Regions from separate parts of the Shewanella sp. UCD-FRSSP16_17 genome, predicted to be linked through region 1. Evidence: riboswitches for the same ligand, from Rfam matches in the RefSeq annotation. Region 1 holds a riboswitch; the other holds the start of a gene.
What was found. Region 1 has a riboswitch for thiamine pyrophosphate ahead of A9267_RS03910 (TonB-dependent receptor). Riboswitches for the same ligand answer to the same signal wherever they lie in the genome.
Positions count from the first base shown of each region.

Region 2: linked by a shared signal. The riboswitch ahead of thiC (phosphomethylpyrimidine synthase ThiC) and the one ahead of A9267_RS03910 (TonB-dependent receptor) in region 1 are both predicted to bind thiamine pyrophosphate.

Region 1 is NZ_LZFV01000001.1:920,841-928,596, forward strand. It holds gene A9267_RS03910 (TonB-dependent receptor) at 1-1,447, opposite strand, end outside; TPP riboswitch at 1,522-1,631, opposite strand; gene A9267_RS03915 (YcfL family protein) at 1,948-2,340, opposite strand; gene A9267_RS22255 (PaaI family thioesterase) at 2,401-3,423, opposite strand; gene hinT (purine nucleoside phosphoramidase) at 3,434-3,790, opposite strand; gene A9267_RS03935 (M61 family metallopeptidase) at 4,017-5,774, shown strand; gene A9267_RS03940 (CsgG/HfaB family protein) at 5,851-6,702, opposite strand; gene A9267_RS03945 (curli assembly protein CsgF) at 6,704-7,111, opposite strand; gene A9267_RS03950 (curli production assembly/transport protein CsgE) at 7,127-7,714, opposite strand; gene A9267_RS03955 (LuxR C-terminal-related transcriptional regulator) at 7,711-7,756, opposite strand, start outside.
Region 2 is NZ_LZFV01000001.1:762,822-770,577, reverse strand. It holds gene A9267_RS03275 (MGMT family protein) at 1-116, opposite strand, end outside; gene trhA (PAQR family membrane homeostasis protein TrhA) at 215-895, opposite strand; gene A9267_RS03265 (hypothetical protein) at 1,232-2,539, shown strand; TPP riboswitch at 2,737-2,835, shown strand; gene thiC (phosphomethylpyrimidine synthase ThiC) at 3,054-5,072, shown strand; gene thiD (bifunctional hydroxymethylpyrimidine kinase/phosphomethylpyrimidine kinase) at 5,076-6,758, shown strand; gene A9267_RS03250 (HesA/MoeB/ThiF family protein) at 6,751-7,635, shown strand; gene thiS (sulfur carrier protein ThiS) at 7,665-7,756, shown strand, end outside.

The sequences.
Region 1 (7,756 bases):
TAAAGTAAGCGTTATGATCATCAGTTAACACTTTAGAAATGGCTAAATGTCCGCCCCACATGTTCTCACTTGGGCTAAACTCATCGCCGTTACTGTCACTGTATTCGCTTTCTCTGCGTTCTAAACGAAGACCTGCAGAAAATACATAACCGTCACCAAACTGAGTGTCGGTTTGTCCAAAAATGGCATAGTTAGTTGCTTCATACTCTGACACTAAGACTTCATCTGGCCAGCCATTGTATTCAGAATATAAGTCATTATCTTCTTGAAGGTTCATGCCATATAAACCCACTAACCAGTCTGTAGAATCATTAAAGATTCGACCTGCATCATTTGAGCTAATGCGGAATTCTTGAGAAATGGTTTTACGATCGCCTTGTTTGTCCCAAGTGTAATCATAAACACATGGTTCAGTACCAATCACAGCCCAATTCTCGTCATAAGCTGGACATTCTTTTGATGCCCAGTAATCAGGGTTAGCCCAGTCACCATCGTAATTATGATGATGGTCTGTTTGTGCATATGAGGTCAATGAGGTTAATTCAAACGTATCGAATTGAGAGAAAATCGCTTTAAAGCCTACACCTGTGGTTTTTTGGCTGTCTACACCAGGTTTGTCAGTAATGGTTTCAAAACCATTATTGTCTAATGTCCATGCATCATAGCCATTGTCAAAATTTGCATGCAGTAAAGTTAAGTCTAATTGGACATTTTCAGCAGCATACCAGCGTAATTTTGCACGAGCGGTAAACTCATCACGGGCATTGGTATCTTCACGCTCAAGATATGTATTATCGCGGTAGCCATTTTGTGAGTGCTGCTCAAGCGATACGCGATATAATAATTTGCCTGAATCACTCAGTGGGCCAGAGCTAAAACCAGAAAATGTTTGTAAGTCATCATCACCAAGTGACACTTGGGCGCCATGCTCAAACACATCCGTCGGATCGTTACTTTTTAAATAAATTAAACCCGCTAATGCATTAGCACCGTATTGGGTACCTTGAGGTCCACGAAGGACTTCAACTTGTTGCATATCGTACATGCTAGAAACCATGCCGATACCCGAGAGGTCGATATCATCAACAATAAAACCAACCGATGAATTAGGGGCACCTTGATATTCTTCTTGCTCACCGACACCACGAATTTGAAAATATTTAGGACGCGAGCTGCCACCAGACCAGTTAAAATTGGCGATTGAATTTAATACGTCTTCGAAATGTTGAGCACCTTCATCTTGTAATTGTTGGCTATCAATGACAGTGACACTCGATGGAACTTTTTCAAGTTCAACACCACTAAAGTCAGCGTTAACAACAATCACTTCCATTTTTTCGGCATTAGGTGCAACACGTTCAATATTTTCAGTTTGAGCGACAGCTGAAGTAGATAAAGCGGCGAGAATGGCAACCGCCAAAGGCGATTTTGATTTAAATAAAGACATAGGACCTCAAATATTCATTTTGAGATCCGGCAAGCATAGTGAATTAGTTTGTGCATCCATGACAAAAATAGCAAGTAAAGCATGCAGCCCATTCCTACGCCGGTATTAGCCGGATCAGGTTCTAAGGGTTTGTCATAAGACATCTCAGTTTACGAAAAAAACGCAAACACCCCTTGGCGAGGCGGATTATAAACGATTCAACTAAAGTGCGACACTATTAGTGAACACTTTTCATTAACTAAATCAATACAAGCTGGCTTCAGAAACAATTGAATGATTAATAAGAGCACAAAATGCGTGATACTAGCACGAAGGCATGTAATAAATTGTGGTATTTAAACCATAAAAAAAACACCCTATTATTGGGTGTTTTATTATGAGTTTATTTAGCGGCCAAATTGGACTCAGTGAGAAGAAAACCAACGGCTAATGAATCACTAAATCATCACCAATTATGCACGGTATGATGCACGTAACGCTCTAAATAAGTGACGTTAGGATTAATTTGAAAACGCTTTTCTCACATACACTTCAAACCGGGTAGCATTGGCATTTGGCGCTAACGCACTCACCTGCATTTGCTGCTTACCGTGTAGTTTTAATGATTTCCAACTCACGCCTTCATCTTCAATAGTAAAGTCGTTTGCATCGTACCAAGTAAATTTATACTGCAGTCTTAAATCAGTAGACACTTTACTTAAAATCAGTGCGGAGCCTTGCAGTAAATCAGCTTGAGTGCGGACTCTGACTTGCTCAATACCAACTTCTCGGGAAAATGAATTATTGTCGACTCGAACAACACCATTAGATCCTGCTGATAATCCAGCGGTGTGATTTGCACAACCAGTCATCAACAAAAATAAGGTTACTATTACGATTGAAATCTTCATCATTTATCCTTTTAACACTGTGAATGTGAATCCCATAGGTATTAAAGCGCTTCACTCATCTTATTATTGATCTAACAAGAAGTGCGCTCTTGCTGTCGCAATAAGCTGTTTTCTGTTTGTTTGCCAACAATTAATACTCACATTTGCAACTCTGCGACCTTGGCGAGTAATTTTACACTCTGCAAACGTATCTTGATGCAAACCTGCTCGTAAATAATCAATTGAAAAATCGATTATTTTTGGCACTTTTTTAGCTTGCATAAACACCATTAGTTGCACGATGGCAGACATTTCCATAAAGCCAGCAATCACACCACCATGAATGGCAGGTAAAATAGGATTACCGATATTGTCGTCTTTAGCGGGTAATTTAAACACCATTTCATCACCAAAGCGATTAACACTCATGCCGATGAATTGTGTATAAGGCACTTTCGCCAGTAAATAACTGTAATCGTTTAAGTCTATTGCTCGTTTTACAATATCATGGACATTAATTTCTGCCGCCACAATATCAGTAAGACTTGCCTGAGTAGTTGCTTCTTTAGTAAGTGTAGTCCCATTCTCAGTCGCTAACTCATTGACCTTGATATCTGATTCCCCCATTAATGCCTGACGAAACTCTTCCCCCACCATTTCAGGGCTAATACGCATAAAGGAACCAACAGCATGAGCAATGGGATCATCAATACTGTCTTGATAAGCAATTGCACGAGTAAAAGCAACATTAGAGGATAAACGATAGCACTCTGCAAAAGCGAAAATAGGCTTATCTGGCTCTGCAGGTTTCATATAATCAACCCGCAAATCTAACGTGGGTGATATTTCTAATGATTGATATTTTTCTAAAATCGCACTGACCACTGCCGTACCAGACGCAGTATCAATTAACGTAGTGACGACACCACCATGAATAACACCAGTATCAGGATCGCCAATAATGTCCTGACTATATGGCAACTCTAACAGTACATGGTGCTCACTGGCTTCAAGAACCGAGATTTGTAAACGACGACAATGTGCTAACTGGCCAACAAAACGCGTGGCCACTTCAGTTAACGGGAAAAACTCACTGTTTATTTTCATTAATGGCTACTTAGTCTTTACGGCTTAACATTGGGCCAAGTGGCTTACCGCCCACCAAATGCATATGAATATGGTAGACCTCTTGGCCACCATGCTTATTACAATTCATAATTAACCGATACCCGTCTTCGGCGATACCAGCTTCTGCAGCTAGTTTGGCTGCAACAGTCATCATACGTCCGAGTGCAAGCTCATCTGACGCTTTAATGTCATTAGCTGTCGGAATTAAGTGATTTGGAATGATTAAAATATGCGTTGGCGCTTGAGGGGAAATATCACAAAATGCAGTGACCAACTCGTCTTGGAATAAAATATCCGCTGGGATTTCACGACGAATAATCTTACTAAAAATGGTTTCTTCGGCCATGTGTCATCATCCTTTTATTATGCGTTAGTTAACGTGGGTAATCGCAATGCTTGGCTAGATTATCTTATAGTATCAACTGCAGTGTTTGTCACTCCAGTCAAAACCATAAACAGTTGTTACTATTCATGTACAGATGGATTTGCACATTAGTAATGAATTTGGCAGCATTGGGTTTCTTCTCGTTCTTATTTCTTTTCAGCAACACCTACTTACTTGGAAATTGCTCATGCATTATCACATCATTGCTATCGATCCTAAAGCACATTTGTTTGAAGTCACTCAAACTATTCAAGATGCAAAACCACAACAGATATTGTCTTTACCTTCTTGGCTTCCAGGCAGTTATATGATCCGTGATTTTGCCAGAAATCTAATTGAAATAACCGCAGTGGATGAGCAAAACACGCCAATTGAAATCGAACAACTCGATAAGCAAACTTGGCAATGTAAAAACAGTCAGTCATTTATTAAAATTTCATATCAGGTTTATGCTTGGGATTTATCTGTGCGCTCTGCTCATTTAGACACAACCCATGGTTTTTTTAATGGCAGTAGCGTGTTTTTAAGTGCCAAAGGCTTAGAGCATACCAAGCACACACTAACGATAGCCAAACCAGCCCTTGATGAACTTAAAGACTGGAAACTTGCCACCAGCATGAAAAGAACCGCTGGTGAACAATACGGTTTCGGTGAGTTTTACGCAGATAATTATGATGATTTTATCGACCATCCCGTAGAAATGGGCCCACTTGCAATAGCCAGTTTCGAAGCCTGCGGTGTGCCCCATGATGTTGTGTTAAGTGGTAAACATGATGCTTCATTGCCTCGTTTATGCCAGGATTTAAAAGCCATATGCGAATATCAAATCAACTTATTTGGCGGTCAAGCTCCTTTTGATCGCTACGTATTTTTAACGACTGTTTTAGGTAATGGCTTTGGTGGATTAGAACATCGTGCAAGCACCGCATTAATGTGCTCAAGAAAAGATTTGCCAACAAACATGACCCATGAGGTCAACAAAGATTATCGCGTTTATCTATCGTTATGCAGTCATGAGTATTTTCATAGCTGGAACGTAAAACGTATAAAGCCTGCTGAGTTTACCCCATTTGATTTATCTAAAGAGGCTTATACTGAGCAATTATGGGCTTATGAGGGCATTACCTCATATTTCGATGATCTATTAACTTATCGCAGTGGTTGTGTCAGCCAGAACCAATATCTAACCATGTTAAGTGAAATTATGACACGGGTTTACCGTTCACAAGGTCGCTTTAAACAAACACTGTCATCCTCAAGCTTTAATGCATGGACCAAGTTTTATAAGCAAGATGAAAATGCCAACAATGCCATTGTTAGTTACTACACAAAAGGGGCTTTATTCGCTTTATACCTTGATTTAACTATTCGCATTGAAACCAAGGGAAAACACAGTTTAAACGATGTCATGTTGGCGCTTTGGCATGACTATGGAGCTAAAGGCATTGGCACTCAGGGTGATACACATCAGCGTATTATTGAGAAGCTACTAAACCGTAACTGTGATGATTTATTTGTTTATTTAAATAATACCCAAGATATTCCACTTGAACCTTTATTGAATAAAGTTGGTATCACCATGACGTTGCGTACCAGTGCCGGGGCTACTGATTTAGGTGGCGGTGAAACTAAAGGGCTTAATATTGCATTTGGCGCTAAAACCAAAGCAGAGGCATTCGGTCTCAAAGTACTAACCGTTACCAACGACAGCCCAGCGCATCAAGCAGGCTTAAGTGCTGGTGACTTACTCATTGCAGCCAATGACTTACAGGTTGATAGCCAATTTGAACAGCAATTACAATCTAAAGAATTGGACACAGAGTTAGCACTACATTGGTTTAGACGAGATGAGTTAATGCAAGGCACAATGCCAATTAAACTTGCTATAAAAGATACAATTAGTTTATCTATCAATGATGAGAAAAAACTCAAAATATGGCTATAAACCTTCGCTAGTTCAATAAAAAAGGTGCCCTATGGCACCTTTTTAGTGTTAGCTTAACGATTAAAAAATACGGGGTTTAACCACGTTTAATTCTTTCGCTTACTCGGGCTTCACTATGCGCTTCTAACCAATATTTTTGTAAGGTTTCATTTTGCATACCTGTTGCAGAATCACCTAAACTCCATGCGCCTTTCCAGATACCATCTGCAATTAAATGTACTACTGCACTTTCGATTGCTGATGCTACACATAAACTGACAGGTTCGTTAGACGTGTAACCCGCTTCTGCTTCCAGCAATTCTTGCGCATCGATAAATTTAAAAACCCCTGCGGTGATTTCTTTTGAAATAACCGATTTAGTTGTAGTCACACTACTTAATAATCTACCCGTTCGAATATCAACTGCTCTTAGGTTAACGGTAATGCTATCAACACGATATTGGCCTGATGCTCCTATACCCAAGTAGCGCGCACCTGCACCACCTGTTTTAATATTGGTATCATAAGCCACAATACCGCCTTCCATTAAAACTTGTGCACTATTCAGTTGAGGTAACTTGCTTGCATCGCCTTTGAGTCCTGCTCTAACAATTTTTCGCTCTGTTAACAGGTTTTGTAGCCCTTCACGTTCAACTGGAATAAACCACGAAGAATCATTAAGAGATTGAGCTAGAAAAGCGGTCCCCGATTGCGGTACAGCAGTCGAAAAGTTACTGGATGGAATCGGCTTATATTGCCCAGTTTGATCACGAAAATCATAAACTGCCGCAACCATCGCACCTTGTGGAAAAGGTAAGCTAATTAAATCGTAATAAGTTTCACTTTTCGGCATTAAACTGGTTGTTGCATCAATATTCTCGAACTCTTCATCCACTGATGAACAAGCTGATAGCATAACCACAAGAGCCGATATAATAATCTTGTTCATATTAGCCTCCGGTACCAGTATCAACGATACCGCCGACTTCAATGATGGTTGTTTCGCCTGTTAAAATATCCGTGATGTGAACAATCAATGCGCCATCTTCATTCACAACGTTTATTTCAAAGTCATCTGTTAACAAGTAGCCTTCGCCACCATTTGCGGCGTCATTAAATAACTGTGACATTAACCGAGACTCTAAAGAACTGGCTAAACGCTCTAATGCCGTGGGCGGCGTATATCCTGAACCAGAGCTGCTTTGATGATCATTTTGCGCTGCAGCATTTGCTAATAAGTATGAGCCGTTTAAATAACTACCACCAAAAGCGGGGTTAACAGGCTGATATATCAATTGAGTTGCTAAACACTCAACTGAAAATAATAATAAAATTGAGCTAAATAGTATTTTTTTCATTTTGGCGTTCCCTGCTTAGAATTCGTCAGGAGCAAGGTCAGGATCTAAAAGAGCCCCTAACACTGCTTGTTCATTTTGTTTTATTACCGCGGTATTCACTCTTTTAGCGGCATAATTAACTTGTTGTTCCAAATTTCGACTAATAGGCGAAATAAAAGTGACAAAGATTGTTTTTCGATTTTGTTGGATTAAAATTTTACTACCACTTCGCGCGGTAGCTTGCTCAATAACCGTAATTCCCGAATGCTTAGTCGCACCGCCAATATCCCGATAAGCACTCACAAATTCACGATAAAACTGATGCCCTATTCGTGTCATCGCTCTATTAAGGATCAAGCCCTCAATCAAGTCCGATTCACGTTTAGGTTTGGCATCACTGACAACGACTGTTTCGGTGTTTGATTTTTTTAAAGAGTTTTCTTGCGCAACAGACGCTTTAGATTCTGGGACAACTTCATCAGAAGCGGGTTTAATCTCAGGATTTGTTAACCCTGAGGTTTCAGATATCGCTTCCAATTTCTTATCTTCAGCCGCACTTACCTGGTTTGCAGTAAACACAAACGCACAAGCTAAACACAATAGAATCGGAAGCGTTATCTTCACACTCTCACCTCATGCATATGAGTTTGGGCCCACGCAATGGCT
Region 2 (7,756 bases), 160 kb from region 1:
CGGGCACGACCTGGAAGTCCTGCGAGATCGGCTACTTTACCATAGGCTAACACATTTCCAGATGGGATCATGTTAACGATAAACCAAATTCGTTGTTTCGGGGATAGGGTGGTCATAACTATGTTCTATAGCAGTAAAAACAACAGCATAAATCATTCAATTCGTTATAGGAAACCCTGAGATGATTATATTTTTAATACAAAGTAAATGATAATTAAATGACAGTTAAGTAAATACACAAGAAATGCGATAGCGCACCAGCAAGGACAAAGAGATGCCAAATAGCGTGATTGTAAGGAATACGTTTATTTACGTAAAATACCACGCCAACGCTATAAAATGCACCACCTGCAAGGAGCAAATTGAAACCTAAATCTGTCATACCTTTTATCAAATCACTCATTACGGTGACACACAACCAGCCCATGATGAGATATAGAATGACTGAAAAGGCTTTAAATTTTCCTATAAACAGGGTTTTAAAAATGATACCCCCTAGCGCTAATAGCCAAATGGATGCTAAAACAATATTGGCTTGTTCACCATCGAGGCTAATGAGCATTAAAGGTGTGTATGTACCTGCAATCAAGGTATAAATTGCACAATGGTCCGCCATTTTGAATCGTTTTCTCCAAATTGGGCTGGTACTAGAGTGATATAGGGTTGATGCAAGAAACAGCAATACAATACTTAAACCATATATAGCAACACCAAGTAATTCAAAAGTCGTTAATTGCCCATATCCCTTTATTAACATTGCGGAAAATGCTGCGATACCTGCAACAACACCAAGCCCATGAGTGAGACTATTAGCCATTTCTTCAGTAGCACAATAGTCAGCCTGATGACTGCTTGTTTGATTTAATTGTTGTTGCGCTCTTAACTCAATTGACATTGTTGCATACGACCTAGATAAGCAAATAGGAAATTAGAGTAACAGCTTAAATCTGAAAAAACCACCATTTTAGCTTACACGTGTAAGCTTATTTATGGTGTTTATTTTCAGTAGCTTAGTTAATTATAAGTAGAAATAGTCGGAAATACGGATAAGAATTGAACTAAATTTAATCTTTAGTATCTGAGGTTAACTGAGTATGTTAAATGATTTATATAGGTTATTTTATGATTGAATTCATAGGGCTAATATTTCATTAAGCCGTATTCATGCTGCCAGTATATAGAGTAAGTGACCTGCTAAATGTTAACCATCATAATGCGATAGGAAGCGCTAATGAAACAACCTCGAGACAACTCTGTTGAATCTAAAGCACATGTTGATAAAGCTTTTAAAGTAGAGTCTCGTAGTGAAGAGGTTGTGCCAATTGAGTTTAATCAATATGAATTGGCAGTTATCTCGAATAAAGCTGACCCTATTAAGTCGTCTTTGACTCTTGCTCAAGATGAGAACGCGATTGTCACCCCTGTATTACCCCCTGTTATTTCATCTCAACATGAACGTCATAATAAAGCTGTTAATCCAATAAATCATTGGAAAATGGCTCTGATGATCATTGGAATTTCAGCCGTTCACATAGTAGGTTTTTGGTTATTAATGCAAGTCGCAGACAAAACGGTTGATGCATTTGTCGAGGTTGTTGAGTCACAGGAAAATGTGGCAGAAACTCCAAGTAAAAAAGAAATTAACGCCTACTTTATGACGGCAGAGCAGCTCGCCGCAATACAGGCATCTTTGCAGCAAGAAGATGAAACGCCAAAACAAAATACTCAAGATGTTGCCACAGAACTACCAGCGATTGATGAGGCATCAGATAAGCAGCGAGAACATAAAGCTGAAGAAGCATCGATAAAAGAAAATGATTTGCAAAAATCAGCACCTGAGCTAGATGAGAATGCTGCAACTGCCAGTCAAGAAAAAACAATGGCGCCTGAACCAGAAAAAGCACCTGTTGTTGAAGTGACAACGCAACACATTCAATCACAACAGGACTCTGAACTCAAAGCGGTGGTTAAATTAAGTGATACCGTTAAAGCGGAATCTTCACTGTTACAACAAGGTGAACCAGAACAAGCGTTTAATTGGAATAACGTTGAAAGTATGTACTTGCAAGATATTGAGCAAGTGAATAGCGATAATCATCTTTTTGACAGTGATTTGTTTTCGTCCGAATCAAAGGCAATAGGGATTGGTAGTAATGACAAGCTCGCCATTATTAATCAAGCGAGCCATGACATGTTAAAAAACTTGAATCAGCAATCGCTGGATTTATTAATCGGTAATCAAGCACACAATGCAACATCAAAAAGTGGTGCAAGTGTGAGTGAAATGACACCGGAGATGAAAGATATTGAACTCATTATTATTGAAGATACTCGTCAAGCAACAACATTTGATCACCGTTTAGATCCGAATCGAATTATGCGTCAAGGTGATACCTGCTATCGTGTTGTTAAACTGCCTACGCAAATAAATCCTCATGCTGAAGGGTTAGGTTATGCAGAGCCCTGTGATAGTGCCAAAATGAAGAAAGCCATTTCAAAGTCAATTGAGAAAAGGTTAGCTAAAATTCGACTTCCCTAAATGATTTATTCGTTTGTTGGAGGTTTATTTAAGTTATTTGCTGTCATTAATATTCATTCAACTTATACTTTAGTAAGTTGGTTTTGAAATATAAATAATAATATCAGTCATTTAGCTCAGCGCAGTTTTTGAACGTAAGGCGAATTAACTTTATATAAATTCACTTGTAATTTGTTATTTAAGCTGAGTATACTGCTGACATCTTGTCGGAGTGCCTTATGGCTGAGACCGTTTATTCGGGATCCGTTGAACCTGATCAGGTTAAAACCTGCGAAGGAAACAAGCAGTTAATTTGCTCGTTTTTTGCTTAGCGTGTAAATGATTCGCTTCAAAATAAAGCCGTTTATGCTTTGTTTCTAGCAAATTATTTCTAATGTAAAAGCATAGAAAGTTTACGCTCAAGGATCATTTTTGAGTAAACGTCATCAGCAAATTACAGAGTTTTTATAACTCGCTCGTCATCAACATCATTCTCCAGACAAGCAACTCTATTTAATTAATTTTGAGGTTGCTAATGTCAAATCGTCGTCAAACCCGTGAACAAGCCCAAGCGTTTATTGATACGCTAAAACCACTACAACATCCTAACTCTGAAAAAATTTATCTGACAGGCTCTCGAGATGATTTGCGAGTCGGCATGCGCCAAATTCATCAAACGGACACCATTATTGGTGGCAATGACGAGAATCCGGTTACCGAGTCAAACCCACCAATAAAAGTTTATGATTGCGCGGGGGCTTATTCAGATCCTAAAGCCAAAATTAATGTCCGTCTAGGTTTAAACAAATTTAGACAAGCATGGATTGAAGAGCGTGAAGATACTGAGCAGCTTAAAGGGGTTAGTTCTAATTTTACTCAGCAAAGATTAGCTGACGATGGGTTAGATCATTTACGTTTTGAGGCTTTAGTGTCTCCTAAACGCGCCAAAACGGGCAAGTGTGTTACACAGATGCATTATGCTCGACAGGGGATTATTACTCCTGAAATGGAATACATCGCGATTCGTGAAAACATGGCTCGGGAGCAGGTTACCGATAAGATCTTAACTCAAAAAGCTCAAGGTGAAGCCTTTGGGGCAAGTATAGGTCAGCCAATAACTGCTGAATTTGTTCGTTCAGAAGTGGCTCGTGGTAGAGCAATTATCCCGCTTAACATCAATCATCCTGAAGCTGAACCAATGATCATTGGCCGAAATTTTTTGGTTAAAGTGAATGCCAATATTGGCAACTCAGCGGTGACCTCGTCTATTGAAGAAGAAGTAGAAAAACTTGTCTGGTCAACTCGATGGGGCGCCGATACGGTGATGGATTTATCCACTGGTCGTTATATTCATGAAACCCGTGAATGGATCATCCGTAATTCGCCTGTGCCGATTGGAACTGTACCCATTTATCAAGCGCTTGAAAAAGTTAATGGCGTTGCTGAAGATTTAACATGGGAAGTGTTTAGAGATACTTTGATTGAGCAAGCAGAGCAAGGGGTTGATTATTTCACGATTCATGCTGGAGTATTGCTTCGCTATGTGCCAATGACTGCAAAACGACTGACTGGCATTGTTTCTCGTGGCGGTTCGATCATGGCGAAATGGTGTTTAAGTCATCATAAAGAAAGTTTTTTATACGAGCATTTTAGAGAAATTTGTGAGATTTGCGCCGCATATGACGTGTCACTGTCACTAGGTGATGGCATGCGCCCAGGCAGTATTGCTGATGCCAATGATGAAGCGCAATTTGCAGAATTAGAAACATTAGGCGAATTGGTTAAAGTGGCGTGGGAGTATGATGTTCAAACCATAATCGAAGGTCCTGGGCATGTACCAATGCAGCTCATTAAAGTGAATATGGAAAAACAATTGGCTCACTGTGATGAAGCGCCGTTTTATACGTTAGGCCCTCAAACTACAGATATAGCTCCTGGATATGATCACTTTACGTCAGGTATTGGTGCTGCGCAAATGGCCTGGTATGGCGTTGCAATGCTGTGTTATGTCACGCCTAAAGAGCATTTAGGTCTGCCAAATAAAGAAGACGTTAAGCAAGGGTTAATCGCTTATAAAATTGCGGCTCATGCTGCGGATGTTGCCAAGGGGCACCCTGGCGCACAAATTCGTGATAATGCCTTATCTAAAGCCCGTTTTGAGTTTCGTTGGGAAGATCAATATAACCTAGGTTTAGACCCTGATACAGCAAGAGCGTACCACGATGAATCATTGCCACAAGAATCCGCTAAAGTTGCGCACTTTTGCTCAATGTGTGGCCCTAAATTCTGCTCGATGAAAATCACGCAAGAAGTACGTGATTACGCTGCCAAACAAGAACGCGAAGCAGGTAATACTGGGGTTTCTCAAACTATTTCAGTGGTAGATGCAACTGCATTTAGTGCTTCTCAGGTTAATGATCCTCAGCATATTGAAGCGGCAATGGCACAAAAGTCAGCTGAATTTAAAGCCACAGGCTCAGAAATCTATCAACCACTCAATAAGACGAGCGATAAGCTTGAAATGGAATTGGAATCTGAGTCTGTTGAGGGGTGATTCATGGACCAATTTCATCAACAGCGTCAACAACCACTAAGTGCCAAGCCTATCGTTTGGACGATTGCTGGCTCTGATAGTGGTGGAGGCGCTGGTATACAAACCGATTTAGCGACAATTAATGATTTGTCATGCTTTGGTTGCAGTGTTATCACAGCATTGACGGCGCAAAATTCCGTGACTGTTGCGCTGGTTGACGCTGTTTCTCAAGAAATGTTACTCGGCCAGCTAAATGCTTTGGCCGAGGATTTAGCGCCATCAGCAATAAAAATTGGCTTAATTGCCAATCAAAAACAGCTTGAATTAATAGCCCGTTGGATAAAATCATTTAAATGTCGTTCATTGGCCTTTAAGACTATCCCTATCGTTTTAGATCCGGTTATGGTCGCAAGCTCTGGAGACAGCCTCAATAGTGAGTCTGAGTTAGATTTTACTCCATTCAAAGGGCTAGTGGATTTGATTACCCCCAATGCCCATGAACTTATAAAGCTAACCCAATCGAATATTGATATTGATGCTCAGCATGGCTTTTATCAAGCGTCATGTTGGTTAAGTGAATATCTAGATTGTCATGTGTTGGCTAAAGGTGGTGATACTCATGGTTGGCAAGGTGATAATGCCATTGATTTATTTGTCTGTGAGGCTGTTTTAGGTGTCAGTGAAGAACACCAATTTCAGCGATATTGGCTAACCGCACCACGAGTATTAACAACAAATAATCATGGTACTGGTTGCACGCTTTCAAGTGCAATAGCTGCCTTTATGGCCAAAGGTTTTGTTTTGCATGATGCGATTGTCATGGCAAAAGCATATGTTTTAAAAGGCTTAACCTATAGTGTTAGTTATGGGAAAGGCGCAGGACCTGTAGCAAAAACAGGATGGCCAAGTGATATTAGTTTTTATCCTAAGATTGCATATTATATCAATAATACATTATTGCTCGATAGCGCGTTAAACCATGATGCACAAGCTAATGAGTTTGTGCGTTTGCAACGTGATATCGGCATTTATCCTGTTGTTGATGACATAGCGATGCTAGCGCAGTTACTGCAAGCGAATTGCACGACCGTACAATTACGAATTAAAGCCGACGGTCCTGTTTCTAGCGAGCAGCTTGAGCGAGATATTAAGCAAGCTATTGCATTAGGTAGACAATACAATGCGCAAGTATTTATCAATGATCATTGGCAACTGGCTCTAAAACATAATGCGTTCGGGGTGCATTTAGGGCAAGAAGATGCGATTCTCGCTGATTTACCAGCCCTTAAAAGTGCAGGCATTGCATTAGGTCTTTCTAGCCACAGTGTGTTCGAAATTTTATTGGCCAATCAATTAAAACCTTCGTATATCGCACTGGGGCATATCTTTGCCACCACAACCAAAGTGATGCCTTCAAAACCGCAAGGTTTAGAAAAGCTTTCGATTTATGCTGAGTTGTTAAAACATGTTTGTCCAACCGTAGCAATAGGTGGGATCAATGAATCGGTACTCGCACAAATTAAGCACACAGGTGTAGACAGTGCTGCTGTAGTAAGAGCCGTAACAACCGCAGATGAGCCAGCTAGCGCCTATTTAAAGCTGTATAAACAATGGTTAGCACCAGAGTTTAGTCCTCATCGTGCGAGTGATAGCCCTATAGATCTAGTCACTCGTAGACCTCAGTTAGAAGAGGTGTGCGATGAGTAAGGCTTATGAACTGAGTGACCAGCAATTTATGCGCTTTTCTGCGCAAATATTACTGCCTGAATTTGGTGAGTTGGGGCAGCAAACACTGCAAATGAGTAAGGCGGTAGTCATTGGAGTCGGTGGCTTAGGCCATGCTGTGGCTCAACAACTCGCTGCTGCAGGTATCGCTGAATTAATATTATTTGATGATGACAAGGTTGAACTTTCTAACTTACCTCGGCAGCTGTTATTTACAGATTCGGATATTGGTAAAGCTAAAGTAACCGTTGCCGCGCAAAAACTATCGTTAGCTTATGAAGACTGCACAATAACAGCCCGCCAAAAACGCTTCACTGAACAGGATGCTGATGTACTGCAAAGTGTCGATATCATTTTCGATTGTACTGATAATTTCGAGTCTAGATTGCTGAATAATAAAGTCGCGGTTAAGTATCAAATACCCTTAATCAGTGCTGCTATTAGTGGTTACCAGGGGCAATTATTGTGTGTTGCGCCGGCTTATGAGCCTTTATCAGTAACCGCATCTATGCATGACACGTCACTAGCAAGTTCAACACAAGCTAATTCAATACGAGCTAATTCAACACAAACTAAGTCAGCAAAAGCACTGTCAAATAACCGTAGTGGCTGTTTTCAATGTCTGTTCCCAGAAGATACCTTAATGGCTCAAAAGTGTTCTGTTCTCGGTGTATTAAATGCAACAGTGCTTAGTGTCGCATCAATGCAAACACTGATGGGATTGCAATGGCTTAGTGGTGACGATGACGCGAAACAATCATTAATAGGGCTGCTACATCTTTTTGATGCTCGCAGTTTGCAATGGCGTCAAGTTACGCTGAGTCAAGATGCTGAATGTCCCGTTTGTTATACAAGTTAACCTAACTGAGCTAGGTAAGGCTGGAATATATGATTACGATAAAATTTAATGGATTACAAGAAGAAGTAGGTCATAACCCGAGTTTGTTGCAGTTAATTGAGTCAAAGGAAATTAATCCTAA